3 regions of the Paenibacillus borealis genome follow, and region 1 is predicted to be linked to each of the others. Evidence: predicted binding sites of a transcription regulator. Region 1 holds the regulator's gene; each other region holds the start of a gene.
What was found. Region 1 encodes Rex, which represses fermentation and respiration genes when NADH is low (regulators of the CRP and FNR family bind a similar motif). Its sites were predicted from a motif close to TTGTGAAATATTTCACAA; they were not measured.
Positions count from the first base shown of each region.

Region 2: the regulator Rex is predicted to act here: its motif matches at 6,907-6,924, upstream of PBOR_RS01070 (phosphoketolase family protein).
Region 3: the regulator Rex is predicted to act here: its motif matches at 4,262-4,279, upstream of PBOR_RS34585 (cytochrome ubiquinol oxidase subunit I).

Region 1 covers NZ_CP009285.1:5,240,669-5,251,313, forward strand. The annotation lists gene PBOR_RS22190 (3-hydroxyacyl-CoA dehydrogenase family protein) at 1-6, opposite strand, end outside; gene PBOR_RS22195 (AAA family ATPase) at 139-1,641, opposite strand; gene PBOR_RS22200 (hypothetical protein) at 1,634-2,176, opposite strand; gene PBOR_RS22205 (aminoglycoside adenylyltransferase domain-containing protein) at 2,647-3,414, opposite strand; gene PBOR_RS22210 (cell wall elongation regulator TseB-like domain-containing protein) at 3,728-4,249, opposite strand; gene PBOR_RS22215 (amidohydrolase) at 4,276-5,577, opposite strand; gene PBOR_RS22220 (redox-sensing transcriptional repressor Rex) at 5,564-6,217, opposite strand; gene dinG (ATP-dependent DNA helicase DinG) at 6,358-9,216, opposite strand; gene PBOR_RS22230 (tetratricopeptide repeat protein) at 9,333-9,980, opposite strand; gene panD (aspartate 1-decarboxylase) at 10,095-10,478, opposite strand; gene panC (pantoate--beta-alanine ligase) at 10,471-10,645, opposite strand, start outside.
Region 2 covers NZ_CP009285.1:216,528-227,172, reverse strand. The annotation lists gene PBOR_RS01095 (glycoside hydrolase family 3 C-terminal domain-containing protein) at 1-423, opposite strand, end outside; gene PBOR_RS01090 (hypothetical protein) at 1,042-1,233, opposite strand; gene PBOR_RS01085 (putative DNA modification/repair radical SAM protein) at 1,430-2,743, shown strand; gene PBOR_RS01080 (TIGR03915 family putative DNA repair protein) at 2,710-3,606, shown strand; gene PBOR_RS01075 (hypothetical protein) at 3,642-4,061, opposite strand; gene PBOR_RS01070 (phosphoketolase family protein) at 4,329-6,713, opposite strand; gene PBOR_RS01065 (GntR family transcriptional regulator) at 7,026-7,748, opposite strand; gene PBOR_RS35155 (hypothetical protein) at 7,903-8,868, shown strand; gene PBOR_RS01055 (glycoside hydrolase family 94 protein) at 9,082-10,645, shown strand, end outside.
Region 3 covers NZ_CP009285.1:8,110,935-8,121,579, forward strand. The annotation lists gene cydD (thiol reductant ABC exporter subunit CydD) at 1-1,739, opposite strand, end outside; gene cydB (cytochrome d ubiquinol oxidase subunit II) at 1,739-2,755, opposite strand; gene PBOR_RS34585 (cytochrome ubiquinol oxidase subunit I) at 2,742-4,148, opposite strand; gene PBOR_RS34590 (cold-shock protein) at 4,372-4,602, opposite strand; gene PBOR_RS34595 (cold-shock protein) at 4,695-4,895, opposite strand; gene PBOR_RS34600 (S1C family serine protease) at 5,290-6,537, opposite strand; gene PBOR_RS34605 (hypothetical protein) at 6,894-7,100, shown strand; gene PBOR_RS34610 (MBL fold metallo-hydrolase) at 7,069-7,875, opposite strand; gene yycI (two-component system regulatory protein YycI) at 7,892-8,632, opposite strand; gene PBOR_RS34620 (YycH family regulatory protein) at 8,660-9,952, opposite strand; gene walK (cell wall metabolism sensor histidine kinase WalK) at 9,949-10,645, opposite strand, start outside.

The DNA.
Region 1 (10,645 bases):
ATTCATTTAAAAGTCTCCATCCTTTCAGGTATCTATACTTTTGTATTGTACCTTGTCTGTCGAAAAAAATATGTAGCCCGACATATAATAATATCTTAGCATGTCTGAAAAGTAAAAAAAAATAACCGGCATAAAGAATTATGCCGGTAAAAGGACACTGTCACGAAATTGACAACGAAATTGCTCTCCGGAGAGAACTTCTTCCTTCATTAAAATGTCAAGAGAGTAATCAAATACATTTCTTTGCTTATTAAGCAGGTCATTCGTGCGGACCATCAGCTCATCCAGAATTTTACTATTCTCTTTCATCAGCTCTTCAGTGGTTACCATTTGCAGATTCGCGATCCCGAGGGAGGTAAGTCCTGACTTCATCATCGTCTCCACTATATTCAGCGCCTGGTCAAAGTCTCCGCGTGAACCGGTACTGCGTCCGCCGTAATACATCTCTTCGGCAGCTGCTCCGCCCAGGGCAATCATGATCTGATTCTCCAGATAATCCTTCGTGTACAGATACTGCTCGGTCTGCGGATTATGTCGTACATACCCGAGAGCTTGTCCGCGCGGAGTCAGGGTCACCTGGCTAACGCTTCCCGGACGAAGCAGTTCAGCCATAATAGCATGTCCCAGCTCATGAATCGCTACCCGCTGTTTCTCCTCATGATTCGTTTCCCGGTCGGTCTTCTCACCCATCATCACTTTGTCAATGGCCATAGACAGATGACGTTGCTCTACCTGGGTCAGATTCTCACGCATCATGTAAATCGCCGCTTCGTTCATTACGCTTTCCAGCTGTGCACCCGAGAAGCCATAAGCTTCCTCGGCGATTTTATCCAAACTTACCGTTTCATGCAGCGGTTTGTTCTTGGCATGCAGATCGAGAATTGACTTGCGGCCTTTCTTGTCCGGCATGTCAACCTGGATGTGACGGTCGAACCGGCCCGGACGCAGCAGTGCAGAGTCAAGCATTTCCTTGCGGTTCGTTGCCGCTACCAGCAGAATGCGCGGGGTTTCATTGTTGTAAATCCCGTCCATCTCGGTCAGCAGCTGATTAAGCGTCTGGTCATATTCCCGCTGCTGTCCGCCTTCACGCTTGCCGCCGATCACATCAATCTCATCGATAAAAATAATGGCGCTTTGCTTATTTTCCTTAAGCGCACGCGTGCGGGCATCCTTGAACAAGTCGCGGACACGTCCGGCACCGACACCGACATACATTTCCACAAACTCACTGCCTGATGCAGCCACAAAAACAGAGTTGGTATAATGTGCGGCAGCCTTGGCCATCAGCGTCTTCCCGGTTCCCGGAGGGCCTGTCAGCAGAATCCCCTTCAGCGGGCGAATCCCAAATTTACTGATTTCTTCATGCCGGATCAGGAAGTCCAGTGCTTCCCGCAGCTCCTGCTTAGCGTTGTCCTGGCCGCCGATTTCTTCAAAAGTAAGCTTGGACGGGCCATTCTTCTTGCGTTTCTTATCTGCGCCTGCATTCACCGTCAGACCGCCGCGGGCGTGGGCAATAAACAGGAGGGCAACAACCATGCCGAAGGCAATAATTACAGGGAAAATATTAATCCCGACAAAAACCATAAAAATCAGCATCACCGGAACAAATCCGGCCAGGACTTCTTTCCAATACTTAGGCATTGTTCCACACTCCCATCGTGGCCGCCGCACGCGGCAGAATGATGAACTTACTCTCTGACCCGTTGCTCAGACTCACATACACGTTGTTGTCATCAATTTCAGTTGTTGCTGTAACCCCGCTGTACTTGCTGTCTTGCACCTTCAGACCATCCAGCTTGGCAGGGATTAATGTATACTTCCGGCTCTCCATAGCTTCTGCTACAGAGAACATGGCTTTATCCCAATACTCATCCAGCAAAGCGCTGGAATTCTGTTCAACATCCAATTTTAGTGTCCGGCCATTGATAGCTGAGCTGCCCTCTTTGGATACATACTGCACCAGCTCACGTAATTTCGTTCCCGGCTGCAGATCAAGTTTCAAAGTAACCTCATTGCGTTTAATACTAATATGGGAATCCTTCACTCCCTCATAGGATGATACGAGCTTTTGCAGCGGCTCCTGCACGGCGAACTGACGATAGGAATACCAGCCCCCGAATAACAATGCAGCGGACAGCAGAGACGTTAGCAGTACAGGCATAAGACGCAGTTTCAAGAAACGTCCTCCTCTCAATGATGACCGAACATAAATCTATAATAAGACCAACCAGCGTGTCTAGCGCCCATCCGAGACTGACATGCTCTTAAGCATGTCTTGATACAAGTAGTAGTATATCATAGGTGTATATACGATTTTACATAAAAGTGTGAATATATTTAAAATTTTTGATACTAATTTCTGGATGTTTCAGTAGATTATCTTTCTTATCGGCAAAAAATATGTACAGAATTAGCTTTGCCGTAAGGATAACAGAGAAAGAGCGCCCTTAAGCATATAAATGCCTGCGGCGCTCTCTTTTGGATGATGTGGACATAGTGTTTCGGACTCAGATTCCGTTAATTGACCGATCACACCCCATTTCGGGCTCAAATGAACAAGATAACGGAATCTCAGTCCGCTTCGATGCCAGAATAGGCTTTTTAGAAGAAATAAGGGCTTCTCAGTCCGCTTCACTCCGCTTGAATTTACACTTTGGCTTGGTGCTGTCTGATTTCGCCGGCCATATATTCTGCAAAATCAATTAATAACTCCGGGTCGTAACTACTGTCACTCGCCACACCGCTATATTCTTCAAGGCAGTGCTTCAGCAGCCCGTGATAGCTGGACGGCAAATGCTGCAGGCCCCACTCCCCGCCTTCCTTTTTGGAAGACACTACTTCTTCCCGCACAAAATACAGCACCCGGCACAAATTCAGTGTGTAGTACACAGGAGAATCTATGATTTGCTGAGCCGCATCTCCGATATCACCTAGGATAGAATCCAGGTAGTATTGGCGGTCTACCGGCAGAAACGCTTCGCGGATAGGTTCACCGTACAAAATAAATCCCCGCTGATAGACGACGGCAAATTGAGCCGCAAGATCCCTGTCCTCATAACCGCCGCATAAATAATTCTCATCATTTCTGTAGCGGTCCAGATGAAAGTCCGAGAAATGAAACTCAAAAGGTGCCGGATGCACAAAATTCTTCAGATATTTCTTCAGTACAACAGTTAGCTCAATCCCGCGCCGGTTCGGCAGACTGTCGTGATAAGCTATCACTTTCTTGGCCAGTTTCCGGCTAACCTCTACAGGAAGCTTGTCGTGTACGACAATCAGCAGATCAATATCACTTTTATCCGGATGAAAGCAGCCCATGGCCAGCGAACCGTGCAGATAAATCCCGGACAAATTCGCCCCCATTTCCTCTTTGAACAACGTTACCGCCTGATCTAAATAGGCTAGAATTTCCAACTTTATGATCCTCCTGAATGTCAATTATGGTTGAAACAGATGCCGGGAACACATACTTCCGATATGGCAATCCGGTATGTATCATCGTATATACTAATTGATGCTATCCAGCTGGCAAGCCATCGAAACGGGTTGGAATTTTCCCCTCCCGTATTATTAAGCCATAGCTCCCGGTGAGTCACAAGTCCAAGAATGGCTATAGACTGTTCTCTCCCTTGAAGAAGCATTTAAATTCCGGCTTATATGCATAAAAAATGCGGGAGAACAGTTCAACTGTCCCCCCGCTCCTGCTGTAAACCATACTGGCTGCCGCTTACCGGTTGGGCAGGCTATACCCTTCACCGATAGCACTGCCGTCTGTGAAACGATAGAAGCTGTAATAGAACCTGCCGTCCTTTTTGTAAAACAGCTGCCAGGCATATTCTCCATTATATACTCCGGGCAGCAGCCGCTTAATCGTAATACCCGGAAGCTGGTCAGCTATAATATCACGGATTTGCGCCTCAGAAGTCCCTTTGCTGAGCTCCTCCGCGTATAAATCATTTTCGCCTCCGGCAGGCTGGCCTTCCCTGGTAAAGCGGACCCAAACCATCATTTCAGTCCCTGCATCATTTTTTCCGGTAAGCACCCAGTAAATCGCATTTTCATCCCAGACGGATTTCTGTGCTTTGGATATCTCAGTTAAGCCGGCCCGTGCTCTGGCAATCTCTTTGGCTTCACTCCGCTCGTTCCACTGATCCTTCATAATGTAGGCATAGAACTGGCTTAGTCCGAACAGAAGGAGCAGAACCAGGGAGATCCCCAGCGGAAGCCATTTTCTCCTCTTCTTCAACATACAGCTTCCTTTCCATTTAGCCTGTATTACCGTTTAAGCAGAGCTTCGAACGTTTCCTGTGCTTTGCGGCGGATGGCTTCTTCATCGAGTGTCAGGCATTGTCCGTGCTTCACAACCTGTTTGCCGTTCACCCAGACATGCTCGACATCCTTGGCACTGGCTGAATATACTGCATGGGACAAAAGATCGGTATGCGGGAGCAAATGCGGCTGATCAATATCAATCGCGATGAAGTCGGCCTTCATCCCTGCTGAAAGCCTGCCCACCTGGTTCAGGAAAATAGACTGCGCACCATATTCGGTCGCCATCAGCAGCGCCTCTGGAGCCGGTACTGCTGTCGGATCACCGCTTACGCCTTTGTGAATCAGCGCGGCCAGACGCATCTCTTCGAACATATCCAGGTTGTTGTTGCTTGCTGCACCGTCCGTACCCAGGGAGACCTTAACTCCTGCTCTGAGCAGCTCAGGAACACGGGCTACTCCGCTGGCCAGCTTCAGGTTGCTGCCTGGATTATGGGATACACCGACATTGTGGCGGGCCAGAATCTCAATCTCTTCATCATTCAGATGAACGCCATGGGCGATCAGGGACGGCCGGGTGAACATTCCCAGCTTCTCCAGATGAGCGACCGGACGCAGGCCGTAATCGGCCACATTCTGCTCCACCTCATGGCGGGTTTCGGACATATGCGTGTGCATTGGCAGATCAAGATCATGAGCCGCCTGGACAAACTTCATGAAAAACTCCGGAGGACAGGTGTAAGGCGCATGCGGCGAGAGCATCGCAGTAATTCGGCCGTCAGCCTTACCATGCCAGTTACGGGCAAAAGCAATTGCCTCAGCCAGCTTGTGATTCTGGACCTCTTCCGGACAGAGTCCGATGACACCGCGCATCAGCACGCCGCGGATGCCGGACTGCTCGGTGACCTCAGCAACCCGGTCCATGTGATCATACATATCAAGGAAGGTCGTAGTGCCGCCCTTCAGCATCTCAAGAACAGACAGAGAGGTTCCCCAGTACACATCCTCACCGGTGAATTTCTCTTCCATCGGCCACATTTTTTCCTGCAGCCAAGCCTGAAGCACCATATCATCACCGTACCCGCGCAGCAGGGACATCGCTGCATGGCCGTGGGTGTTGACGAGACCCGGCATAAACAGCAGACGGCTGCCGTCAATAACCCGGGCATCCTCTTCGATTACAGGCTTCGCTTCACCTATGTAAGTAATCAGATCATTCTCTATGGTCATATAACCGTTCAGAACCGGCTTGTCGCTGCCTGGAACCAGGAAACGGCCGTCTTTAATAATCGTTTTATTGCTGCTCATCTTCAGCTTCGTCCTTTCCGTCATGTAAATAATAAGCCAGACTCTGCAGATCAGTGGTGAAATCGGCGGCATGAATCCGGATATTAGCCGGAGTCTTAAGAATAACAGGGGCAAAATTGAGGATGGCCTCAATGCCCGAATCCACCAGAATATCCGCTACGTTCTGTGCTTCACTGTCCGGAACGGTAATAATTCCGATACGGATGCCCTGCGCACGGATGGTATCCCCCAGCTCACTCATCGGCTGCACAGTCAACGAGTTGATCTGCTGGCCTACCTTAGGCTCGTAAGCATCAAATATAGCTGTAATCTTCATCGTATCCTTCAAGTAGGCATTGTAATTCGACAAGGCGTGGCCGAGATTACCCGCACCTACTAGAGCTACGTTAATCTGCTGGTCCAGCTTCAGAATATGACGGATCTTCTCAATCAGATAAGAGACGTCATAACCGATGCCCTTTCTGCCGAAATCACCGAAATAAGCCAGGTCCTTGCGGATCTGGGCGGGATTAAGATCAAGCTTCTGTCCCAGCTCCTGAGAAGAAACTGTAGAGATTTCACGTTTTTGGAGATCGTTCAGGAAACGCAGGTACACTGGGAGTCTGCGGACGACGGCCTCCGATATTTTATCCGATTTCATGTTTTCTCCTCCTAAAAGTTTGATGTGATAATCCGATTATAGGAACCGTGCTCCGGTACTGCCCAATTGGGCAGCAGCCGTGGAGCGCGGGACTTCAGAACCATAATTACTTATACATAATATCAACCGGGGAACGGATATTAAACCCCGCCTTCTTCCAGCCACTCTGCAATCCGCGGCACCATCTGATCAGTCAGCATATGCTCCATCTTGGGACCGGGCAGCGAATACAGGAAATACTTCCCATAATAAGATTCAATGACTCTGGTATCATATACAATAACAATTCCGCGGTCCTGTGCGGTGCGGACCAGCCTTCCGAAGCCTTGCTTGAATCGGATCACGGCCTGCGGGACAGACAGCTTCATGAAAGGATTCTTCTTCTGTGCCTGCAGCAGCTCTGATTTCGCTTCAGCCAGCGGATGATTTGGCGGCTGGAAGGGCAGTCTGACAATCGCCAGGCAGGTCAAAGCCTCCCCGGGAATATCTACACCCTCCCAGAAGCTGCTCGTACCGAGCAAGACAGACGCCGAACTGTCCTGGAACCGCCGGATCAGCTTGCTCCGGCTGCCGCCTTCTACACCCTGGCCTAGCACCATGATATCCTGCGAAGCCAACGCCTCTTTCAGCGGATCATAAACCTGGCGCAGCATCTTGTAGGATGTGAACAGTACGAGCATCCGCCCCCGTGTGGCCACTGCAGTTTCGGCCAGAGAATGGACCAGCGTATCTACAAAGCGGGCATCCCCAATGCTTCCCTTGACGCTCGGGAAATCACGCGGAATGACAAGCAGCGCCTGTTCGCGGTATTTGAACGGAGACGGAAGCAGTGCTGTCATCAGACGCCCCTGCTCTGCTGCCTCGCCAAGACCCAGATTATCTATCATGAACTGGAATGACTTATCCACAGACAAGGTGGCCGAGGTCAGGATGATACTCCTCTTCTTGTCGAAGAACAGCTCCCGCAGCTGGGTGCTGACATCCACCGGAACGGCATACATCTGCAGCGACTTGCCGCGGTAATTACCGCTCCCCTCCAGCCAGTACACAATATTCTCGTCATTCAGTCCCATAAAGAATCGGATCTGCTCTCTAATGGAGGCCAGGTCCTTGAACAACCCGCCGATATCCGTCACGAGGCTGTCCGATGAGGACTGGCTGTCCGTATCACGCATCTCACTAAGCATTTTATCACCCTTGCGGATGATATCGCTCAGGCTGAGGTTGAGTGTATTCTCCAGGGCAGCCAGCTCCTCCCACTCTTTGGGCTTCTTGCCCGGCTGCAGGCGTGCGACCAGCTGGCCGGCTTCACCAGCTCCGGCATCGCTGCGTTCAGGCAGCAGGGCGAAGAGCTTATCGCTAAGCGTATCCCAGGACTCCTTAACGGTAAGCAGATCCGGGTAGATCCGGTCGATGACGCCGCTCCATTCCGAAGCCTGCTCACTGCCGGACGATTGCAGAGTCTGGCGCAGAGCAGGCAGCTGTCCGCTCCGGCTGTCCTTGTACAGGCGGGTGAGCGTATGCGCTACGGTGAAGTATTTCATCTGCATGCCGAGGTGTTTGCCGGCTATATCCTCCAGATGATGAGCCTCATCTATAATGAGATGCTCGTAAGCCGGAAGCAGCTGATGCCCGGCCTTAACGTCTGCAAATAATTTGGAGTGATTGGTCACCACCACATCGGAAATTCCGGCTTCATGTTTAGCCCGGTGATAATAACATTTCCGGAACCAAGGGCACGAACGTCCCAGACAGGAGTCGGTATCACTGGCTACGGTCTCCCAGAAGTCACCGCCGCGCCCGCTTAAGTTAAGCTCTTCATCATCGCCTGTCTCCGTTTGGGTCAGCCAGACAATCATCTGAGCAGCGGTAAGCGCTTCTTCCCTGGGACTTATGAAGTCCTTTTTATTTATTCTATGTTCAAACTTGCGCAGACACAAATAGTGCCCTCTTCCCTTAAAGATCGCAGCCTTGAATGGAAATGGCACAACACTCGTCAAAAGAGGGATGTCGCGCTCACGCAGCTGATCCTGAAGGTTGATCGTATGCGTGCTGACCATGACCTTCTGATTGCTGCGGACACTGTGATAAATGGCCGGAAGCAGATACCCCAGCGATTTGCCGGTACCTGTGCCCGCTTCAATCAGCAGGTGCTTATCCTGATCAAGCGCCGTTATGACCTCATGGATCATCAGTTCCTGTGCCTCACGGCTCTCATACTGCGGAAGGGTGTCCTTCAGACGCTTGGTTACCTCTTCCATATACTCCCCGAAGGTAATATTCTGCAGCGGGTTGTCAGATCCTTCATCTCGCGGCGGAGCCAGCTCTGCCCAGTCACCTACAGCAAGTGCCAGCTGGCGGTAGAAGGTCAGGTCTCCTTCCGGCTGGAAGGTCTCCATTTCGCGCTCACGCTGCAGACCGTCGAAATACCAGGCCAGGTCACTGTCCTCATCGGCGAACAGCTCATTGAGACGCTGGATGGTCAGGAGAGGCAGGCTGTCCAGCTCCTCCATACATTTCAGCAGCACAAGCGCCGTCGCGAGGGCATCACTGTCCGCCTGATGCGGACGCTCATGCGTAAGGCCGAAATGACTGCTCACTGCCCCAAGCTGATAGGTAGTCAGCGAGGGAAAGCATATTTTGAGAAAATCGATGGTATCCAGAATCCGGCCCTGAAACGGCAAATAGCCGCAGCGGTCCAGCGCATTCTGCAAGAAATGAAAATCAAACGCCACATTATGTCCAACCAGCACAACATCATCGAGCAGAGGCACCAGTTCCATCATCATCTCATCAAGCTCCGGCGCATCCTGCACATCACTGTCTGTAATTCCGGTCAAGCCCGTAATAAAAGGAGGAATGGGTGCTCCGGGCTTGACAAAGGAACCATACACCCGGGAGATGGACCTGTCTTCTTCTATAATGGCAAGGCCAACCTGGATGATCTCACCCACAGATTGGGTTCCCGTAGTTTCAAAATCAAGCACGGCAAATTTCATTATAAGTTCTATTCCCTTTCACTTGAGACTCTTTATCAGCATAACAGAAGTTACGAAAAAAGGCGATGCACACCCCCTGGGAAGAAGGCCGCATCGCTTGAATGGATGAAAAGTAATTATAAAAGCGAGACCAGCTGATGTCCGAATTGAAGCTTTCCGCCCCGCTTGCGGCAAACCTCCAGATTAACGTTCGGCTCAGGGAGAGCGGGATCATGCAGGAGAGAAAGGCTGAACAGCTCACTTGCTTCATTAAAGCGTTCCTGGGAGGCTCTGATGCAGCCAAGCGCGTTATAGATCATCGCCTTCAGCTTCGTTTCACGGATGAGGCCAAGCATATGATTCAGATGGCCCCAAGCCGTCTCCGCTTCGCCTTCCTGCAGGTAAGCCATCGCCAGGTACAGGCGGGCAGCCAGACTGTCCGGGTGCCGGGCAGTGACTTCCTTGAACTGTTCGATACATTTGCGGTACATAAGCAGCTTATAATAGCCCTGTCCCCTGACAAAAGCATCCATAGCAAGCTCTGGCGCTTCCTCCTCAGGTGCTTCCTGCTCCTGCTCCGGTTGCGGCTGGAAATCCGCCTGATCGCGGAACTGGCTCAGCTTCTCGGCAAAGGCCAGCCATTCATCCATTACCTCATCGCTGATCCGGTGGAGCATATTATATTTGGATAAAAGGTCGTTGCGGCGGGCACCCTCCGCAGTAGGATAGTCAGTACTGATCTCCTGCAGCATCTTGTTCATCTCAGCAAATAAATGTTGAAACACCGGACATCCCACCCTTACTGATAATGAAGTCAGCTTAAGCTTGCCTGACTTCATTTTTCACAAGTCGGGGTGTCTTCATCCCTGCCATTGATTACATGGCTCAAACAGCGGGGTTTAGGCAATCGTCGCGTGGATCTCATGATCCGCCAGCTTCACCGGCTGATTGTCGGCATCTACAAACACAACAGTCGGCTTGTGGGCCGCCAGCTCTTCGGATGACAGCATGGCGTAAGAAATAATGATCACAGTATCCCCCGGCTGTACCAGGCGAGCGGCTGCACCGTTCAGACAAATAACGCCGCTGCCGCGCGGCCCCGGGATCACATAGGTTTCCAGCCGGGAACCATTGTTGTTATCCACGATCTGCACTTTCTCGTTCTCCAGCAAATCCGCGGCTTCCATCAGATTCTCATCTATGGTAATGCTGCCGACATAATTTAAATTGGCTTCGGTGACGGTAGCACGGTGAATTTTGGATTTCATCATATGTCTAAACAAGAGCGTGAGCCTCCTTGGGAATAAATACATTATTGTCGATCAGGCGGGTTCTGCCGAATTTCACGGCAAGTGCCATAATCACCTCTCCGCCGGCAGCACTCAGCTTACTGCCGCCTTCCAGGCTCTCCAGATCAGGGAAAGTCAGGATTTCCGCGTAATCGATGACC
Region 2 (10,645 bases), 3.1 Mb from region 1:
ACGTCCAATCACTACAACAGCCTTGGCCGACTGGCTTCTCGCCTTCTTCACCAGCTCATCCGTAAGCGGCATTTCCTTCTGGTTCCACGGCTCAGCCGCCCATACTTTTCCGCCGTCATCAAACGGGTTAAGTCCGATCCATTCCTCGTATGCTGCTGCCAGTTCTTCATTAACGCTGATGTTCTTCTTGCTGCGCAGACCTTCCAGCAGGTTGGTAGTATATGCAACATGAACACTTCCGCCCGATCCTGTACCGCTGCGGTAGTAATTCACTTGGATTCTGCCAAAAATGGCAACGCTCTCGCCGTTTCCAAGCGGAAGCACCTGCCCCTCATTCTTAAGCAACACCGCGCCTTCTGCGGCTACTACCCGGCTAAATTCTGCAAAACCCTCTAGCGGCACTCCGATATTCTGTGTACTCAATTGGTTTCCTCCTGTTTGTTCATTTCCCAACGTGTATTGATTCTATAGATAGCCTTCTCCCTTACGGGATTCACGATATCTTGAACCTTTGTTGTTATTTATATAGCATATCCTTCTAAGAATAAAAGCTACAGCCCTAATATACAAGCTCTGCAGCTTAAAAAGCAAAACCGGGCAGCCGCTATCTCTCGCCCGGAACCCCTCTAAAGAACAAAATCGCCCGGAGGGCGAATCAGCACCTTACTAAATTAGATTAGTTCCTCGATCACCGTTGCCGGCTAAATTCCCCATTGTAATTAGTAGTGGCATTCAATGGCGGTCAAGGGGTATCGTATCATCCAGTTGATCTATTTGCAGCCTATTAAGTGCTGATTTTCCAACTGTTGCTTGGCAAAGGCTCCTACGTTCATTAGCAAGTGGAGAAAATTCATCTATTTCTGGCCGCCGGCGCAGCCGCCCCCTCCAATGCTGTTTCGAGCTTTTTAGCTGCTTCTTTGGATTTAACTATACTTTGGGGAAATGTTAATTTCCCAAAACATAAAATAAGACACCTGTGCGGGTGTCTTCAAATGTCTCACTTATGATTCGTTTCACCCGGGGAACTTACGGACCTTCTATTTATTTGCGGCGGCGGCTCTTCATCATACGGTTATACATCACAAGCGCAGCAGCGACCATACCCAGCATGGCAACACTGCTTGCCGACTCCGGCGACATCCCAAACATAAGGCAAATACTTGAGACCAAGGTTCTCGTAAGCAGCGCAACCGCAATCAGCATAATCGGCCGCCAAATGTTGTATCCTCTCATTTCCAGCAACACTCCTAACCCAATTTTCAGAAACAGTACAGTTCTAAATGCTATGAACCATTAAAAACTATTATAGCATACTAAGGAATGCGCATACATTTCGGCCCGGGTAACTGGCATATAATGCAACGCTTTGACAAGAACACATGTTCGGTATATACTTTCCTCTATGAGGGGGATTGCGACCGTGGATGTTATGGAGAAGCTTGAGATTCTGACCGCTTCAGCGAAATATGATGTGGCCTGCACTTCAAGCGGTTCAGACCGCAAAGGCCAGGCCGGAAGTTTAGGCAGTACTGCTGCAATGGGTATCTGCCACAGCTTTGCGGCGGACGGCCGCTGTATTTCACTGCTGAAGGTGCTTATGACCAACGCCTGTGTCTATGATTGTGCCTATTGTGTCAACCGCAAATCCAATCCCGTCCGCCGGGCCGCTTTTACTCCCGAAGAGATCGCGGATCTTACCATGCAGTTCTACCGCCGCAATTACATAGAAGGGCTGTTCCTCAGCTCAGGGATTATGCGTAATCCGGATTATACAACCGAGCAACTGATATCGGCGCTGGAGCTGCTGCGGAATGTGTATCATTTCAACGGCTATATTCATGTAAAAGCCATTCCCGGAGCCGACGATGTCCTCCTGTCCAGACTCGGACTGCTCGCTGACCGCATGAGCGTCAATATCGAGCTGCCCTCGCAGGAGAGCCTCGGGATACTCGCTCCTGATAAGAGCAAGATCTCCATCCTGAAGCCAATGGGGCTGATTAAAGATAAGATTAAGGAGAATAGCTCTGATATCGTCAAATATAACCATGCCCCCCGCTTCGCTCCCGCCGGCCAGAGTACGCAGATGATTATAGGCGCCTCGCCGGATACGGATTACCAGATTCTGAATTTGACGGAAGGCTTATACCGCAAATACAGCCTGAAGCGCGTATTCTATTCCGCCTATACTCCGGTAATTGAGGATTCGCTATTGCCCTCCCTCGATACCAAACCGCCACTCTTGCGGGAGCACCGGCTCTATCAGGCGGATTGGCTGCTGCGCTTCTACGGTTTTCAGGCCAATGAACTATTGGATGAAGCCGTGCCTAATTTCAATCCGCTGCTCGATCCCAAATGCAGCTGGGCCGTCAATCACCGGGAGCAGTTCCCGGTGGAGATCAACCGTGCGCCGTATGAAATGCTGCTGCGTGTTCCCGGCATCGGGGTAAGGAGTGCTCAGCGGATTGTGAAGGCAAGACGGGCGGCGACGCTGGATTTCCATGCGCTGAAGAAGCTTGGCGTCGTGCTCAAGCGGGCCCAATTCTTCATCACCTGCAAGGGCAAACCGCTGGAAGGGCTGAAAGTCAGTGAGCATACCCTGCTTCGTTCGCTGATGTCCGGGCAGCAGCTGGCTCCCTACCAGCCGGCCCAGGTTGAGCAGCTGACCTTGTTCGACGACCACTACGCAGCGGCCTTGCCGGCTGCAGGAGGATGGGCGGAATTCAAGAAAGGGGCGGAAGCCTGATGTTCAAGCCGTCCGCACTGGCCTATACCTATGATGGCAGCTTTGAGGGCCTGCTGTGCTGTGTATTTGAGAGTTATACCTGGAAGGAGATTCCGCTGGCCGTTCATTCGGAAGGTGAAGAGCAAGGCCTGCTGCTGGAATCGAAGTGGATAGAAACTGACAAGCATAAGGCGGAGAGAGTCCTTAAGTCCATTCCGCTCCGTATTTCTCCTGAAGCAGAGGAACTGGTCCGTCTGGGGTTCTGGTCAAACACACCGGAGAAGGAGCTGCTGCTGCTGAATTTCCTGTATCTCGGCTTCAAGCATGGCCGCAAGGTGATGAATATGCTGGCCGATGATACGGTGCACGCCTTACAGAAGGCGGTTCAGCAGCTTCGGCGGGAAGGTCATCTGTATCTGGGTTTTGTACGTTTCTCCGTATACGGTCCGGTCATGGCCGCGGTTATTGAACCCCAGGGATACATCCTTCCGGTCATTCAGGAGCATTTCTGCGACCGGTTCCAGGGCGAGAGCTTCATGATCTACGACCAGACTCATGAAGTAGCGCTGATTCATGAACCCGGACGGGAGGCTATCATTCCGTTAAGCGGCTGGACCCCGCCTGAGCCGGATGAAGCTGAGGAGGCTTACCGCCGCCTGTGGACAGGGTTCTATCACGCGATCGGAATCAAGGAGCGCCGCAACGAACGCCTGCGCTCCTCGCTGATGCCCAAGCGTTACTGGAAGCATATGGTTGAGATGAACGGCAGCAATGGCGTCCCTGCACTTGCTGCTGCGCAGCGCAAGAAGGCGTTACAGCAGGAGCCGCCGGAGAGCATCGGCTCGCTCCGGGCTTCACTCAGACAAACAAATACTCATACTTAATGGATAATCCCATTTTCCATTTCATTTGATCACCTTTACTGCTGCTGACAAAGGTTTGACGGGACTCCTTGTTCACTTGCATAACGGGGATGGACATCCGCACATTTCAGCTCCTCATCAGAGAATCTAATCCATACATAATCATCATACAGAACGCCATGCGTCTTTTTCACAATATCGGTAGGAACATATTCTTGCAGCCCCAAGGATTGCAGTATTTCATCGATGTGATGCCGGGTACGCGGTACACAGCGGGACTCGAAATAGTCCAGCACATCCCCAACGGAGACCTTAGCTTTACCCGGAAAAGGCAAAAAAACAGGCTCAACCTTATCATCTTGCCAGACTTCAACGGTTTGATTTATATAATCCAGTTTCACTTTGGCAATTACCCGGTCATGCTCTAACACCTCAAATTGAAGAGGAGGAGCTATGAACCTATTCAGTTTCTTCATCTGCAGCCTCCTGATTATCCAAAATATTAATAGCCTTGCTTTATACTAGTATAGTCTAAAAACCGCCGTAAATCCTTCATTCGTCAAAGGTTCCGATCGTTCGAGTCCAGCAGCTTTTTTTGACAAAGCGCTCTCTAACAGGCAGACCCGGCCGCTTCATATTATCCAGCACAAAAAGAGTGCCCCGCCGCCATTTTCATGACTACCCGGAGCACTCCCTCTTGAGAGCTTACTATAATTAATTCAATTTACACGTCTGAACGTTAATTAGTTCAAAGCCTTCCATACCCAGTTCTCAACCTCTGGAAGATCGATGCCTTCTTCACGGATGTACTGGTTATGTTTCTTCACCATAGCATCCATTTCATCAGCGATATTCTGATATTTGCCGGCATCCGGCAAGCTCAGCACAGCTTCCTTCGTGAGGTCGAAGCGGTCCATCTGGTTGAGTACACGCATATCGAACGGTGTAGTGATGTCGCCATTCTCGCGGTAGCCATGTACATGCAGGTTATGGTTGTGGCGGTCGAAGAACAGGTCTTTGATCAGGCCTTCATAGCCGTGGAAGGCGAAGATGACCGGTTTATCCTTTGTGAAAAATTGATCAAACTGCTCGTCAGATAAGCCGCGCGGATCGAGCTTCCGGCTTCTCAGCTTCAGCAGATCTACCACGTTAATGTAGCGGATTTTCAGTTCAGGCAGCTTCTCATGGAGGATTGAGATCGCAGCCAGGCTCTCCATAGTAGGTTCTGTACCCGACGAAGCAATAACCACATCCGGCTCTCCGCCCTTGTCGGTGCTTGCCCAGTCAATGATTTTGAGGCCTTTGTCCACCAGTTCCTGAGCTTCATCTGCCGAGAACCACTGCGGACGCGGGTGCTTGGAGGATACAATCAGGTTGATCTTCTGACGGTCATTCAGAATGGTGTCGAAGACAGCCAGTAAGGAGTTGGCATCCGCCGGCAGATACTCACGGATAAATTCCGGCTTCTTATCAGCCAGGTGACCCAGCAGACCCGGATCCTGGTGAGTGTAACCGTTATGGTCCTGCTGGAATACAGTTGATGTTGCAATAACGTTCAAGGATGGAATATCTGCGCGCCAAGTTTGATCAGTCGCCTTGCGCAGCCATTTGAAGTGCTGGGTAATCATCGAATCGACAACGCGCAGGAACGCTTCATAGCTGGCGAAGAATCCGTGACGGCCCGTCAGTACATAACCTTCCAGGAAGCCTTCCGCCTGATGCTCGGATAATTGGGAATCAATGACACGGCCGTAAGGAGCCAGGAATTCATCCTGCGGTTCCTGGATGGAATCCATCCATTGACGTTTCGTCACTTCAAACACAGGTCCCAGACGGTTAGACATCGTTTCATCCGGTCCGAAGATCCGGAAGTTGCGGTTCTCTTCGTTAAGCGTTACAACCTCTTTCAGGTACTTACCCAGTACGGCCATATCTTGCGCGATCACTTGACCCGGTACGGAATTATCCAGTGCATAGTTGCGGAAATTCGGCTTGTGCAAATCTTTGATCAGGTTACCGGCGTTCGTTACAGGATTCATGCCCATACGTCTGTTGCCAGTAGGCAGGATCTCAGCCAGATCAGCGTTCAAACGGCCATTCTCATCAAATAATTCTTCAGGTCTGTAGCTGTTCAGCCATTCGAGCAATGCTGGTGCATGCTTCATATTCTTCTGATCTACCGGAATCGGCACCTGATGGGCCCGGAAGGAGCCTTCATTCGGCACACCGTCCCACGCTTTCGGACCGGTCCAGCCTTTTGGGGTACGGAAGACGAGCATCGGCCAAGCAGGGCGTGTGGTGTCGTTATTTTCGCGGGCATTCTTCTGAATCGCTGCGATTCTTTCAATGATCGTGTCCAGAACCTTAGCCATTTCCGGGTGCATCAGATCAGGATTCTCGCCTTCAACGAAGAACGGTTCCCAGCCACTTCCTGCAAAATAAGCGGTTAACTCTTCTCTGGACATCCGGGACAGAATGGTCGGGTTGCTGATCTTGAAGCCGTTCAAATGCAGAATCGGCAGCACCGCGCCATCTGTAATCGGGTTAATGAACCGGTTTGAGAACCAGGAAGCCGCCAGAGGACCGGTCTCTGCTTCACCGTCACCTACAACAACTGCCGAGATCAGGTTCGGGTTATCCAGAATGGCACCCACACTGTGAGACAAGGAGTAACCCAGTTCGCCGCCTTCATGAATCGATCCTGGTGTTTCTGGAGCAGCATGGGAAGCAACTCCGCCCGGGAACGAGAACTGTTTGAACAATTTCTTCAGTCCAGGGATATCCTGAGTGATCTGAGGGTAGATTTCAGTGTAGCTTCCGTCCAGATAGGAGTTCGACACCATAACCTGGCCACCATGGCCCGGACCTTCAATATAGAACATATCCAAATCATATTTAGTAATTACGCGGTTCAGATGCGCATAGATAAAGTTCTGCCCAGGGATAGTGCCCCAGTGTCCGATCGGCTTCACTTTTACGTCTGCGTCCTTCAAAGGTTCTCTTAACAACGGGTTATCCTTCAAATAGAGCTGACCCACGGAGATGTAATTGGTTGCGCGCCAGTAGGCGTCAAGCTTTGCCAAATAAGTTTTAGAAGAATAATCCACCTGTGCGATTGATAATCCCATTTCTTCCACTCCCTAATTTTTATCTTTGTATTTTGAATATATCACTTCTACAGTTACATCATACTCCTGGCTTTAATAAATTCAATCTTTTTAGCAATTGATACGGTCCAATATTGTGAATTTTTGAACATAGTATGAAATCCGCAGCAAATTAGTTATAAAAGAAGCATAATTTTAATAACCATGGATGTATTTGTAATTTATTTCACAAGCCTCTTTTTTATACTCCGCCGCCCTCCTGATCTTCCTGGGGCAAACAAAAAGACCGGAACTATCTTCCCGGCCTTTCGTGATTATTATTCAGTTATTCCGTTAATGAACCGATACGAAGGTATTGAATTTCAGATATTTGTAATGGAACCGCATATGTGAGAATTCGAACGGCGTCCCATTATCCAGGAAGAAGATCCCTTCCATAATCCCCACGGGCTCATTTTCCTTCAGGTGGAGCAGCTCCTGATCATTAGCTAACGACGGCTCGGCAAAAATAGACAAAAAGGATTTGGTGACCGCCAGATTGCGCGATTCCTCCAGATAATGAAAGATCGACCCTTCTATAATCGCCATATCGAGATCCTGCACGATTTTAATCGGAATGTATCCGGTCTCGATCATAAAGGGTTCATCATCAAACAGACGCAAGCGGACAATTTTATATACAAAATCATGGGGCTGCAGGAACAAATCGCGCTGAAGCTCTTCCGTAGGCCGAATAACCTCGAAATTCAGTACTTTGATCTCCGGCTTCTTGCCATGCATCTGGAAGTTGTCAGAAACCCCGAGATTAGAGCCTTCGTAATTAAAGATGGAATCGTTTTTTATGTACAACGGGTTAATAAAGGTTCCGGATCCGCGTTTCTTGAAAATAATGCCGTAGCTCTCCATCTTGGTTAGCGCACGCTTAATGGTGCTGCGGCTAACCTGATACGTTTCACTAAGACTGCGCTCATCCGGCAATCTCATATCAGCAAACCGTCCCGCAAAAATCTTCATTTTGAGGTCATCAATAATTTGCTTATAGACAAATTGTGTCATGTAGCACTCCTTCGTCGGGCCCTGCATTAAATTTCAATATTAAATATATCATATTAGGGTGAATGATAGCGTTCAAATTTCAAACCTGAAACCCCGCCTGTCAAAGCGCGTACATAGAACTGGAAATAAATATATTACCAGGGGGAAATGCAAAATGGAGAGAAAATTTGTTATCAGTTTGATCATTGCTTTTATGGCGCTGACGGGGTGCAGTTCGGATAAAAACACGGCAGAGTCTCCGGCGTCTACAGCTGCTGCTTCGGCAGAAACACAGGCTTCTTCAGTGAGTCCTTCAGAGACACCCGCGCCTGAACCTACTATCGCACCAACACCTGCACCTAAAAAACTGTCTGATACAGAAGCTGTGGCGCTTGAATACGTCAACGTCTTCTTAAACGGGTCAGATGGGGAAGCGAAAAAGGTCTTTATCACTGACAACGTCTATCCGGATGCCCAGCCGCTGTTTCAAATGATTCAATCCGTAGAAACACCTGATGACCAGAAACTTAAGAATCCCCAGGTTCTCGAGTCTACACATTATTCTGATGAAGGCGGAATGAAAGTTGAGGCCGTGCTAATTCAAGGCCAAAAGGCCTCTAACCCCAAAAGCGAATTGATCGTTCTTATCAGTGACCTGAAAATTATATGGGCAACAGATTCATCTGACCAGGAAACATTCGGCGAAGCAAGAAAGGTCTTCAAAGAGCACCTCCCGGAAGCTTCGTTATCAACCGTACCTGCTCCTAGTGAAATGTTAAGAGATATCCGGAATTTCGTCATTTCCGATGTGTGGAACGAAGGATTTGTTGACATCCATTCGTATATGAATAGCGGGACCGGCAGTACAGGACAGAATCTGGATATCAATTTCACCGTTGAGCAGCTGGCCAAGACCATGGATAAGAAAAAGGAATACGACAGCTATATCGCCGGTCTTGATTCCAAATACGATTCACTTAAGCAGGTCTGGACGAAGCTTTCCTCCGAAACAGATCGTCTATACAGCCTGGTTCAACAGAATCCGCCTAAAGCCAACGATACTACTGCAAAATTTGATACCGGAATTTTCAATCAGTATTTGGAGGCCTTTGAGAAGGAAGTTGACGCCGCAATAAAATAATTGCATACAAAAATGCAGTCCATCTCCTTAGGGGGAGGACTGCAATATAACAAACAGCTATAAAAATATTATATTGTTTGCTTTTTACACTAAAAATTAGGGTTTCTAGGTAGGCCGGAACTGTCTTATAATGAGATTGGGCGGGAAATTCCAACCGTTTGTGAACGCGTGTTTACACTCCTGCCTGTCATCCACTTTGTAGGAGGAATGGTTATGCAATACGGTCATTTTGACGAAAAAAACAAAGAGTACCTCATCACGAAGCCAAATACACCAGCCCCATGGGCCAACTATCTTGGCTCGCCGGAATACGGCGCAATTATCTCAGGAAATGCCGGAGGCTACAGCTTCGTGAAATCCGGAGCCAACGGACGGCATCTCCGCTACCACTTTAACTCCAATGACGAACCCGGGCGCTACATTTATGTAAAAGATCTGGAGAACGGGGATTATTGGTCCGGCTCCTGGCAGCCGGTAGGTAAAGATCTGGATCAATATCAATCCGTATGCCATCATGGAACCGGATACACGAACATCGTCTCGGATTACGATAACATCCATACAGAGTCCTTATATTACGTGCCGCTGAACAAAACCTATGAGGTATGGCGGATGAAGGTCCGCAATGATGGCACCACAGCACGGAAGCTGGCTCTCTTCGGCTTTGCTGAACTAACCAACAATAACAACTATGAGCAGGATACCGTCAACCTGCAGTACACCCTGTTTATCTCGCGGACTTATTATAAGAATAACAAGATCCTGCAGGTCATCAATGAGAATATCCCCGAGGAGCAAACCTGGAGATTCTTCGGCGCTGCCGGCGCGGAGGTGGCCGGTTACGACGGCGACCGGGATACCTTTCTGGGAGAATACCGCAGCTACGGGAACCCGGCTTCTGTTGCCAACGGTGAATGTTCCAATTCACTCAACTACAACACGAACGCCTGCGGTGCATTGCAGATCAATGTGGAGCTGCAGCCGGGCGAAGAGAAAGAAGTCGCTTTCCTGCTGGGACAATACGATGAGCAAGGCGCGTCTGAAATTCTCAGCCACTACAAGGATTTGTCTGTTGTAGAGGAGGAGCTCGAAGAACTGAAAGCGTTCTGGCACAGCAAGCTCAACCGCTTCCAGGTCCAGACCCCGAGCGATAATCTGAACAATATGATCAACACCTGGAATGCTTACCAGTGCTTCATTACCTTCATCTGGTCGCGTGCTGCCTCCTTCCAGTACTCCGGTCTTCGTAACGGACTAGGCTACCGGGATACGGTACAGGATATTCAAGGCATTATCCATCTGGATCATGAGATGGCCCTTGAGCGTCTGAGACTGATGATTTCGGCCCAGGTATCCAATGGCGGCGGGCTTCCACTCGTCAAATTCGATCATAATCCTGGCCATGAAGGCACTCCGGACGATCCGGAATACGTGCGGGAGACCGGTCATCCCCATTATCGCGCCGATGATGCCCTGTGGCTGTTCCCGACGGTTATTAAATACTTAAATGAAAGCGGTAACTGGGACTTTACGAATGAAGTGGTTCCTTATTCGGATAAAGGCGAGGATACGGTGTATGGACATCTGCGCCAGGCCCTGCAGTTCAGTCTGGACCGCATGGGTGCACACGGTATGCCGGTTGGGCTGCATGCGGACTGGAATGACTGTCTGCGTCTTGGAGCCAAGGGAGAATCTCTGTTCGTCGCCTTCCAGCTGTACATGGGCTTCAAAATATTCATGGAAATTGCCCAGAATAAAAACAAGCCGGAAGATGTAG
Region 3 (10,645 bases), 2.9 Mb from region 1:
TGAATAAGCCCGTAGTAGGCACCCTTGCGGGCGGTCAGTTCGCTATGTGTGCCGATTTCGGCAACGCGTCCCTGCTGCATGACGACAATCAGATCCATGTCGGTCATCCAGTGCAGGCGGTGCGTAGCCAGGAATACCAGCTTGCCTGCGAACAGCGGCAGCATCGTTTCCTTCAACTCATATTCTGTCTCAATGTCCAAGTGAGCCGTCGGCTCATCCAGAAGCATAACCGGGCGGCTGCTCAAGAGCGCACGGGCCAGTGCCACACGCTGCTCTTGTCCGCCGCTGAGCGAACGTCCGCCGCCGCCGATCATTTCATCCAGGCCGCCAGGCAGCGAGGATATCAGCTTCGATAGTCCGGCGGACTCCAGTGCAGCCGCAACAGCTTCCTGCGTAGCCTCCGGATAATAGAACCGCACATTGTCAGCCAATGTGCCGCTGAAGATGTAAGGACGCTGCGGAATATAAGCGGTCTGCTTGCGCCAGTCCTCATCCGTAAGCGCACTGACCCCATTTCCGTTAATTGTGATGTTACCGGAGGTCGGATGAAGGAAGCCGCCCAGGATATCCACGAGCGTAGACTTGCCTGCTCCGCTCTCCCCGATAATTCCGATCTTGGCATATCCCTTGAATTCGAGATTCACCTCTTCAAGCGAGGAGGCACCGTCGTCTTCATATTTCACGCTGACTCCATTAAGCCGTAAACTGCTGTTATTGTTCCACGTGAAAAACGCTCCAGGTGCCTTGCCATCTTGTATAGCTTCCTGTCCCCCCGGCTCCAGCAGCTTCGCCTGCACGGTCTCACGGTCAATGATGCTCTTCATTGCTTCTCCGGCTTCCTTGCCGTCGAGTGTGGCATGGAAGTCCGCACCCACCAGCCGCACCGGCAAGAAATATTCCGGAGCCAGTATAAGGATTGTTAAGCCTGTAACCAGTGTCATCTGCTCATTAACCAGCCGCAGACCGAGGCTTACTGCCACCGAAGCCACCGACAGCATGGTGAAGAAGTCCATGGCGAATGAAGACAGGAACGCCACGCGCAGCGTACGCATCGTGGCCGAACGGTAGCGGTCGCTGACCGTAGCAATACTCTCGCTATGGCTGCGGCTGCGCCCAAGGAATTTCAGCGTTTCCAGACCGCGCAGCGAATCCACGAAATGATTGGAAAGCGTACGGTAGGACTTCAGCTGGCGGTCCATTTGCTTGCGGGCCGTCATGCCGATCAGAATCATGAAGACAATGATGATCGGCATGGTTAAGGTAAGAATGACACCGCTGGACGTATCCTCGGTGTACACATAGACAAGCAGCAGGGCCGGTGTTACCGCCATGCCGACCATCCGCGGAATAATCAGTTCCAGGTAGGTGCGGAACTTGGTTACTCCTTCAAGCACAAGTGTGACCACATTCCCGGTTCCCCGGTCCCCTACCAGCCTCGGTCCCAGCTGGAACAGCTTATCCATCATTTGTCTCCGCATGCTGCTGCCGGTAGCTTCCGCGAAGCGGTAAGCTGTGCGGCTCATCAGCATGGCACAGGCATGGCGCACGAGAAATGCAAGAAGGAACAAGAGCGATTTAGCCCCTTGTTCCTTCAGCGGTTCTCCCGCAAACAGCGCAGAGACAACTTCGGCCAGCGATTTCGCCAGCAGAAGAATGGACAGGCTTTGCACCAGGGTAAGGAAGCCGACAATCAGAAAGACAGGCTTTACTCCTTTGTACCCAAGCAAATTTTTATCCATTAGTATTCAAGATGCTCCTTCTCGTGAACCCGTTTGTGGAAGATGAAATAACTCCAGATCTGATAGCCCAGCACGAATGGCAGCAGCGTCAGGGCAACGATCGTCATTACCTTCAGTGAATAGTGGCCGGAAGCCGCATTCGTAATCGTCAGGTTGAACGCCTGATCCAGCGAGCTGATCATCACCCGCGGGAACAGTCCGATGAAGATCGAAGCTACCGACAGCGCCATTACCGCTCCGGTCATTCCGAAGGCATAACCATCCTTCTTCTTAGTCATGAAATATCCGGCGAGCAGATAAGCAACTACGCCCAGAACAACTACAATCCATAGCAGTGTTCCGCGTTTATCGAAGATATCCGTCATGGTGTACGTCATAATAACGAAGGCTACCAGCAGCGCTGCCAGCGGGATCAGCAGTTTCTGGGCCAGCTTGCGTGCCCGTTCCTGCAAGTCTCCAAGGGTACGGAGCGTGGTGAACATCAGTCCATGTACCAGACACAGCAGGACTACTGTAATTCCCGCTACAACTGTATAGGCATTAACGATATCGAAGAAACCGGCATACATCTGCATATCCCCGTCAATCGGCAAGCCTTTGATGAAGCTGGCAAACACCACAGCCAGCAGGAACGGCGGCAGGAAGCTGCCGAAGAAGATGCAGACATCCCAGGTTTTCTGCCATACCTTCGAATCACGTTTACCTCTGAATTCAAAGGCAACACCGCGGGCAATCAGCGCCAGCAGGGCGAACACAAACGGGATATAGAATCCGCTGAAGAGCGTCGCGTACCAATGCGGGAATGCGGCAAACATTGCGCCCGCCCCCGTAATCAGCCATACTTCATTCGCATCCCAGAACGGACCGATGGAATTAATCAGCACCCGGCGCTCTGTATCATTCTTGGCGAGAATCTGAGTCTCCATCCCTACGCCGAAGTCAAAGCCTTCAAGGAAGAAGAATCCGACAAACAGCACTGCAATCAGCAGAAACCACAATTCATTAAGAGAAAGCATGGGTTGATTCCTCCTTGTTATACGGATCGTGGGATTCGCCGTGGTCGTTATCCATAGCATAAGGCCCTTTTTTGATAACTTTGATGAACAGGCCAATCAGCACTGCACCCAGTATGGCATAAATTGCGGTAAATGAAATCACTGAGAATAACACCTGTCCGCTCGTAATATTAGGTGATACACTGTCTTCTGTAGTCATTAGTCCGAATACCGTCCATGGCTGACGCCCCATCTCCGTCATAATCCAGCCCGAAGTGTTGGCAATCGGCGGGAGCAGCAGCCCCCAGAACATGAACCGCATGAACCAGGTATTCGGTTTGTCCATCTTTTTGCGCCACATGAGATAGATGGCATACACGCCAAGCGCGATCATCAGTGAGCCTGCAGCCACCATAATCCGGAAGCTCCAGAACGTTGTTTTGACAGGTGGGATATAGTCTCCCGGTCCATATGCCTGCTCATATTCCGCCTGCAGCTGATTCATCCCTTTCACTTCACCGGAGAATTTACTGTAGGACAGGAAGCTTAGCAGATAGGGAACCTGAATTTCATTGCTGTTGGTTTTGTTATCCGTGTCAATATTGGCAAAGATCGTCCATGGTGCCGGGTCGCCGCTCTCACCCCAGAGTGCTTCGGAGGCGGCCATCTTCATCGGCTGGGTCTCTACCAGATACTGTGCCTGGGCATGACCTGCAACAGCTACGCCGAATGAAGAGATAATACCAACAATGGCTGCGATTTCGAACGATTTCCGGAAAAAAGGAACGTCCTGCTTCTTGAGTAATTTATAAGCACTGATCCCCGTTACCAGGAATGCGCCTGTAGCGTATGCAGCGAGTACTGTATGCGGAAACTCCACCAGCAGCTGCCCGTTCGTGATCAGTGCGAAGATATCATTCATTTCCGCCCGCCCGTTATTCACCTGGAAGCCTACCGGATGCTGCATGAACGAGTTCGCCAGCAGAATCCAGAATGCCGACAGCATCGTTCCGAGTGCTACCAGCCAGATGGAGACGAGATGGACCTTCTTGGATACCTTATCCCAGCCGAAGATCCAGATTCCGATGAACGTGGACTCCAGGAAGAATGCGAGCAAGGCTTCAATAGCCAGCGGGGCTCCAAAAACATCGCCGACGAAGCGTGAATAGTCAGACCAGTTCATTCCGAACTGGAACTCCTGCAATATCCCTGTCACTACGCCTACTGCGAAGTTAATGAGGAACAGCTTCCCCCAGAACTGCGCCATTCTTTTGTACTCTTCATTGCCTTTTCTAACGTACATGGTCTCCATAATAGCAATTAAGAGCGCTAGTCCGATCGATACCGGCACAAAGAAATAATGAAAAATCGTCGTCGACGCAAATTGTATACGCGACAGCATTACTGTATCCATATTTCTCCCCTTCCTTCTCCCCATTCGATATGTCTATTCTGTCAAATTTCCAGGGCCTTAAGTGTGATAATTATCACATTATACACCCTGTTTCAGCATGAAAATCAATAAATTTGTGACAAATATCACAATATTACATAAAGAAAGCAAAAAAAATAAGACGGTTTCGCCGTCTTGAATTTGTTCATCATTTATAGTTGTCTTGGTTCATAAAGGCATTGGTTTAGGTAATGGAAATACCTTTCTTAAGCGATTTGAGATCGCCATTCGAATTAAGCAATTGCGGCAGCATCTTCATGCTACGAACCATGGGGGAATGACAGAGACGGCAAGAAGGCGCATGCTCAAATGCGAAATTATCCCTCATCCATCCGTTACATCCATCGTTGGTACAGGCCCATATTGCGGTATTTTCTTCCGGTACTTCCTCCAAAGGCTTCTTCCGGTAGTTCATTGCCGTTCCTCCCTTCCTTTATGTTACAAGCTCAGTAACGATAAAAAAAGACCGTCCCAACTTTCACAAGCGGGGACGGCACCTTCTATTAATTACAGTTTTACAACGTTTTCGGCTTGTGGTCCGCGGTTGCCTTGAACAACGTTGAATTCAACGCGTTGGCCTTCGTCCAAAGTTTTGAAGCCGTCGCCAGTGATTGCGCTGAAGTGAACGAATACGTCGCTTCCGCCTTCAACTTCGATGAAACCGAATCCTTTTTCTGCGTTGAACCATTTAACTGTACCTGTTTGCATGTGTGTTACCTCCACAAATTTAAATTAATATGTTCTTTTTATCTTCAGACAAAGAAAAAATTCACACATTGAGAAAGGTTGTAATTCATTTGACAGCCCTTTTCAATGCGAGAATTAGGTATCAATTGTATGAATAATTTCATGTTACCACACCTTTATAACAAAGGCAAGCTGTCCTATCCGAATTTCTCCGTTTTTTCCCTTATAAGGTCTTCTTCCCAATGTAAGGGTTACCAGTTGCCGTAAATAGTAATATTTAGAGCTGATATCATTGTTTACCCCGTTGATTTGGACTTGAAACGGGCTCCGTCCTCTTATATTTGGCATAAGAGGACGGCATGAACCGTGTCCGTTATCCTGACTGCCCTATTATTATATACGGCAGCTTCCGGTTTTATTCCTCGGGTTTCTCAAGAAGTTGTACGGTCACCTGCTTCACTTCACCATTGCGGTAAAATGTAATTTGCAGATCATCACCGATCTTGGTGTGGTCATACAAATATTTGCGCAGAGCCAAGGTGGATGTAATCGACTTATCATCGAACTTGGTAATGACATCGTTGAATTGCAGGCCTGCATCCTTCGCCGGTCCCACTGCATCCAATACCACAACCCCGTCGGTTACCGTAGTCGGAAGGTTAAGCTCCTTGCGCTGGTCTTCAGCCAGCGGTACATACGGATTATTCAGATCCACAGAGTACACACCCAGGTATGAACGGGCGATTTTCCCATTGGTTGTAAGCTCGTCAGCTGTCTCCATCACATGATTGGCCGGAATGGCGAAGCCCAGTCCCTCCACACCCGTATCAGAGATCTTCATCGTGTTGATGCCAATCACTTTGCCGTCCAGATCGACCAGTGCGCCTCCGCTGTTGCCTTCATTAATGGCAGCATCGGTCTGGATAACCTCCTGCTCCCAGTCGTATACCCCATCCTGATTCAGGGATACAGGAATCGTCCGCTCCGTATAGCTGACAATACCTGAAGTGAGCGTATCCCCAAGCCCCAGCGGATTGCCGATCGCTATGACCGTCTCACCCAGACGCAGTTTGGAGGAATCACCGATCTGCGCAACGGTGTCAATTCCTTTGGCGTCAATAGAGAGTACTGCAATATCGCTCACCTTATCAGCACCAACCAGCTCCGCTTTGCGGGTCTCGCCGTCTACAGTCACAATTTCCAGCTTGCCGGCGCCTTCAATGACATGATTATTGGTAATGATGAATGCCTTATTGTCGTCCTTTTTATAGATAACTCCCGAGCCTAGTGCAGACTCATCGAGAATATTGAGTTCTTCGTTGTCTTCCTTATGGTTAATGATGCTGACCACCGCCGGGCGGACAAGCGCAGCAGCCTGAATAATCCGGTCATACGGATCCGCGCTGCTTACCGCTACCTTATCAATAACCGCCGGAGCCTGTGCTTTCTCCTCGGTCAGCTGTCCCGTAACCAGACTGAACAGCAATACAGCCACAACCGCACTGCATACTGAGCTGATCAGGGAAATCTGCCAGGTTGAAAGCGAACGCCGCGATCTGCGGACAGACCATTTCCCTTCGGCGTATCCTTTGGAGACACCCTGTTTGCCGGTTCTGCGCCGCGATACCTTGGTTGAATAGAAATCATCATCAAACAATCCCACGTTAAATCCTCTCCCCTCTATTGCCACCGCATTCAAGACCTGAACGCCAAGCAACCACGCCCGAGCTTAACCGCTATAACTCTTAGACTTCACAAAGTGCTAAAAGGTTTCACTTGATTCATTCACCACATTCCTGTGGGTTCTAAGCGCAAGGGGTGTCTCCTATTCTTTCAACCTACTAAAAAGTTTATAAGCTTATATACGGAATATTTTGCAACTTAAAAGACTACAATAGTATTAGTACGCTCTATATGATTGTATCACAGGCAACAGCGCCGCCCACATTTTTTCTGTGTTAAATTACATGTGAAATATTTACATTTCCGCTACAATTCATCTAAAAGGAGGGCCGGACTATGGAGTCATTCTCAACAAGTATGGACCTGGTACAGTTTATCGGCAAGCTGGGGGATCTCAAGGATGAACACTATCATCTGATTCTTGTCCAAAGTGCACTGATCGAGCTGCTGATTGCCAAGGGACTATTCTCCCGCCAGGAGCTGGAGCACCAAATCGCTGAACTGGACCGTCTTATGACTGGCTCACCTTATCCCATGGCGTAGGCCGGTCATAATAAGTATCACAGAGTCTGAACTCGCTGTCTTTGAAGAAGCAGCCCCGGTCTTCCATCGCGCCGCGCACAGACATTTTCGCCAGATCCATCATATTGTGGTCTCTGCTTAAATGGGCCAGATAGGTTCGTTTGGTCCGCCCCGTCAGTATCTCGCTGAGCGCCGCTCCCGCTGCCTCATTGGACAAATGCCCCAGATCGCCGAGAATCCGCCGCTTCGTATTCCACGGGTAACGCCCCATCCGCAGCATCTCAATATCATGATTCGATTCCAGCACAAGCACATCGGCATCCGATATTGCCGTCCTCACCTTATCGCTGACATACCCGAGGTCTGTCGCCACGCACAGCTTCTCCTTGCCGTCATAGAAATTGTAGGCTACCGGTTCCGCAGCATCATGGGAAATCGCGAACGACTCTACCCGCATACTGCCGAAATCCCGGTGCTGCCCGGTTTCCATAATGACCCGGTTATGCTCGGCAATCTTGCCGATTCCCTTCTCTATCGCTCCCCAGGTATTGGTATTCGCATAGATCGGAAGATCATATTTGCGCGCAATCGCTCCAAGCCCCTTGATATGATCGGAATGCTCATGGGTCACAAGAATCCCGTCTAAATCTGCTCCCGTCAGCTCGCGCATGGCCAGCAGCTCATCAATGCGCTTCGCGCTAAGACCCGCATCGATCATAAGCGTGGTCTCGCCGTTACGCACCACCGTCACATTCCCGGTAGAACCGCTGGACAGTACTGTAAATGAAATCCCCATATCTCTCCTGCTCCTTCTACTCTGTTGTCTTAGGACTGATAATGTCCGCACTAATTGCATCCACGTAATAGGCACTGCCGTTCTCCAGCATAAACCGCCACATCGGAGAAGCCACCTGACTCTCGGAGTTGAATAATTCACCGTAATAGCCAAGCTCAATCTCCTTCACCGCAGAATTGGCCGGGAAATACTTTTCGATCAGGCTGCTGAGCGCCTGCGAGGCCGGAAGCACCTTTTGCAGATTATCGCTCCGGCTGGCACCGATCTCAATCTGCGGCCAACGGTACGCCACAATCTTCTGGTCACTGTTAATCAGCTCCAGCCTTACTCTGAACAGCGACCACTTATTGTCCACCAGCGGATGAAGCACGAACTTGCCCACCTCGCTCTCCTGTGAATCAAAGCGGTAATTCGCAATATCCGTAATCTGGCTCTCCAGCAGGCTGCTCAGTTCGGAGAAAGAGGAATACATCAGCTTGCTGTCGATCGGCTCGTTAAGCTTCACCGGCACCTCGTTCTGCTCTTCTCCGGAATAGCGGTACGTGATATCAGGCAGCTGCGGAGTGGCAGCCGGAATCGGACACAGCAGCCGGATGCCCTTCTCCTCCATCACCGCCTGCGTTTCTGCGGACAGGGAAGTGAAGTCAAGCCCCGCACTGACCTGATCGCGCACATCTATCCATAGCTGATAGCATAGCAGCAGATTCAGCACCAGAAAGGCGTAGATTAATACACTTTTGGCTCTTCCCCAGTCCATACCGTTTCCTCCTTGGATAATCTTAATCTAATTCAGCGTCAGCACACTGCCGTCGCTGAGCGTAACCCGCCAGACCGGATGAAGCTTAAGCTTCTCCCCTGTCAGCGTAGGCATATAGGCGGGGGTCAGATCAGTAATCCGCAGGGAGCTTCCAATCTGGGCAAGACGCTGTTTCAGTGCCTCGCCCCCGGACAGCTCAACAATTGTTTTCTCCGACTTCTCTTCATCCATATACATCAGGGAGCGCTCATAAGAGGATACGGTCCCCTGCTGCAGCTCCAGATGAATCACTCCGTACTGGAGCTGAGAATCACTCATGATCGGATAGGAACCCGACGGGTAGGCGCCGTAATATTGCTGAAAAGATACCTTGCGGTCCTGCCGGCCTTCTTCTGTAGCCGCCAGCCTGTAGGTTCCGTTCCAGCCGCCATGCATGTTGACGAAATCCACCGCCTCCAGCGCATCCTTCGCCGGTGTACTGTCTCCGTCCGGAAGAGCGGCAGGATCGCTATAGCTCATCCAGTTCTGCTCCTGATCCACCTGCAGGCTGCGCTTGCTGTCAGTGTAGATTTTGGAGCCGTCCTTCTCAGGAATATATCTTGTGCTGCCCGCATCGAAGAACAGATTGCTCTGCATTTGCTCAATGGTATACATACCCGCAGGCATCACTACCTCAACCAGCGGAATTGCCGCCTCAGGCACATAATACTCGCCGTTCACAGCGGTATAAGGTGTCAGGTTCTTGCCGAAGTCCACATGCTGCTGCACGTCCTGCACCGTCAGGTCCGCCTTCGCCGCCTCATACACAATATCACCGCGTGTGCTGAAGAAGATGGCATGTGCTTTGGAATCATTCTTGATATTGTAAATCCAGATCCGGTCGATGCTCTCTCCTTCAAACAGCGAATCCGGCGAGATCTGCATCACCCGCTGCAGCAGCGTTACCGGAATCCCTGACCCGAAGGACAGCTCAATACCCGGATTCTCCCTGCGGATCTTATTCCAGTCGAAATCCTGCACAGAGCGGCGCTGGAAGCTCTCGAAGCTGCGCCCCTTCAGCCGGTTCAGAATCAGATTATAGAAGGTTGAGCTGGGGTAGAACAGCGTATGCTTATCCTCGCCCATATGAATAATCATTTTATCAGGATAGAGCAGGTTCTCGACCTTTTCTTTTGGGCCCATAATATCGGTCTTCACATACAGATTCTCCGATAACACCGCCGAGTCGCTGCCCGGCAGCCTGTAAATCAGGTAATAACTCTCCACGAGGCTTCCGAGTATCAGCAAGACCAGCATCCATGACTTGATTTTCTCCTTCACGCCTCACTCCCCCTATGCTTCATCAAAGGCAGCGTGAACGTTACCAGTGAGCCTTCATTCAGCTCAGACTGCAGGGAAATGGAGCCGCCGTGCGCTTTGACAATTTCCCGGGCAATGGACAGCCCGAGACCCGTGCCGCCCATATTCCGCGAGCGGGCTTTATCAACCCGGTAAAAGCGTTCGAATATGCGTTCAATGTCCTTCTTCGGAATCCCGATCCCGGAATCGCGTACAGAAACTGCGAGCATTCCGTCCTCAGTCTTATGCGCTTCAAGCCGGATCGTACCGCCTTCCGGCGTATATTTCAGGGCATTGGAGACCAGATTGCCCAGCACCTGATCAATCTGATCGCGGTCCAGCCAGGCAGTGGCTATCTCCTTGTGCACTCGGGTGCTGATATGAATCCGCTTCTGGCGGATCTGGAAGGAGAAGCGGTCAGCCACATCCTCCAGCATCTCGGAGATATCCGTCTGCTGAATACGCAGACTGGACTCTTTAGAATCCAGGCGCGACAGATGCAGCAGATCGGTAACCAGCCGGATCATCCGCTCTGTCTCGTTGCGGATGACCCCGACAAACCGCACGGCCAGCTGCGGATCCTCCAGCGCACCATCATCCAGTGCCTCCGCATAGCTCTTAATCGTCGTAAGCGGCGTCCGCAGCTCATGGGATACATTCGCCACGAACTCACGG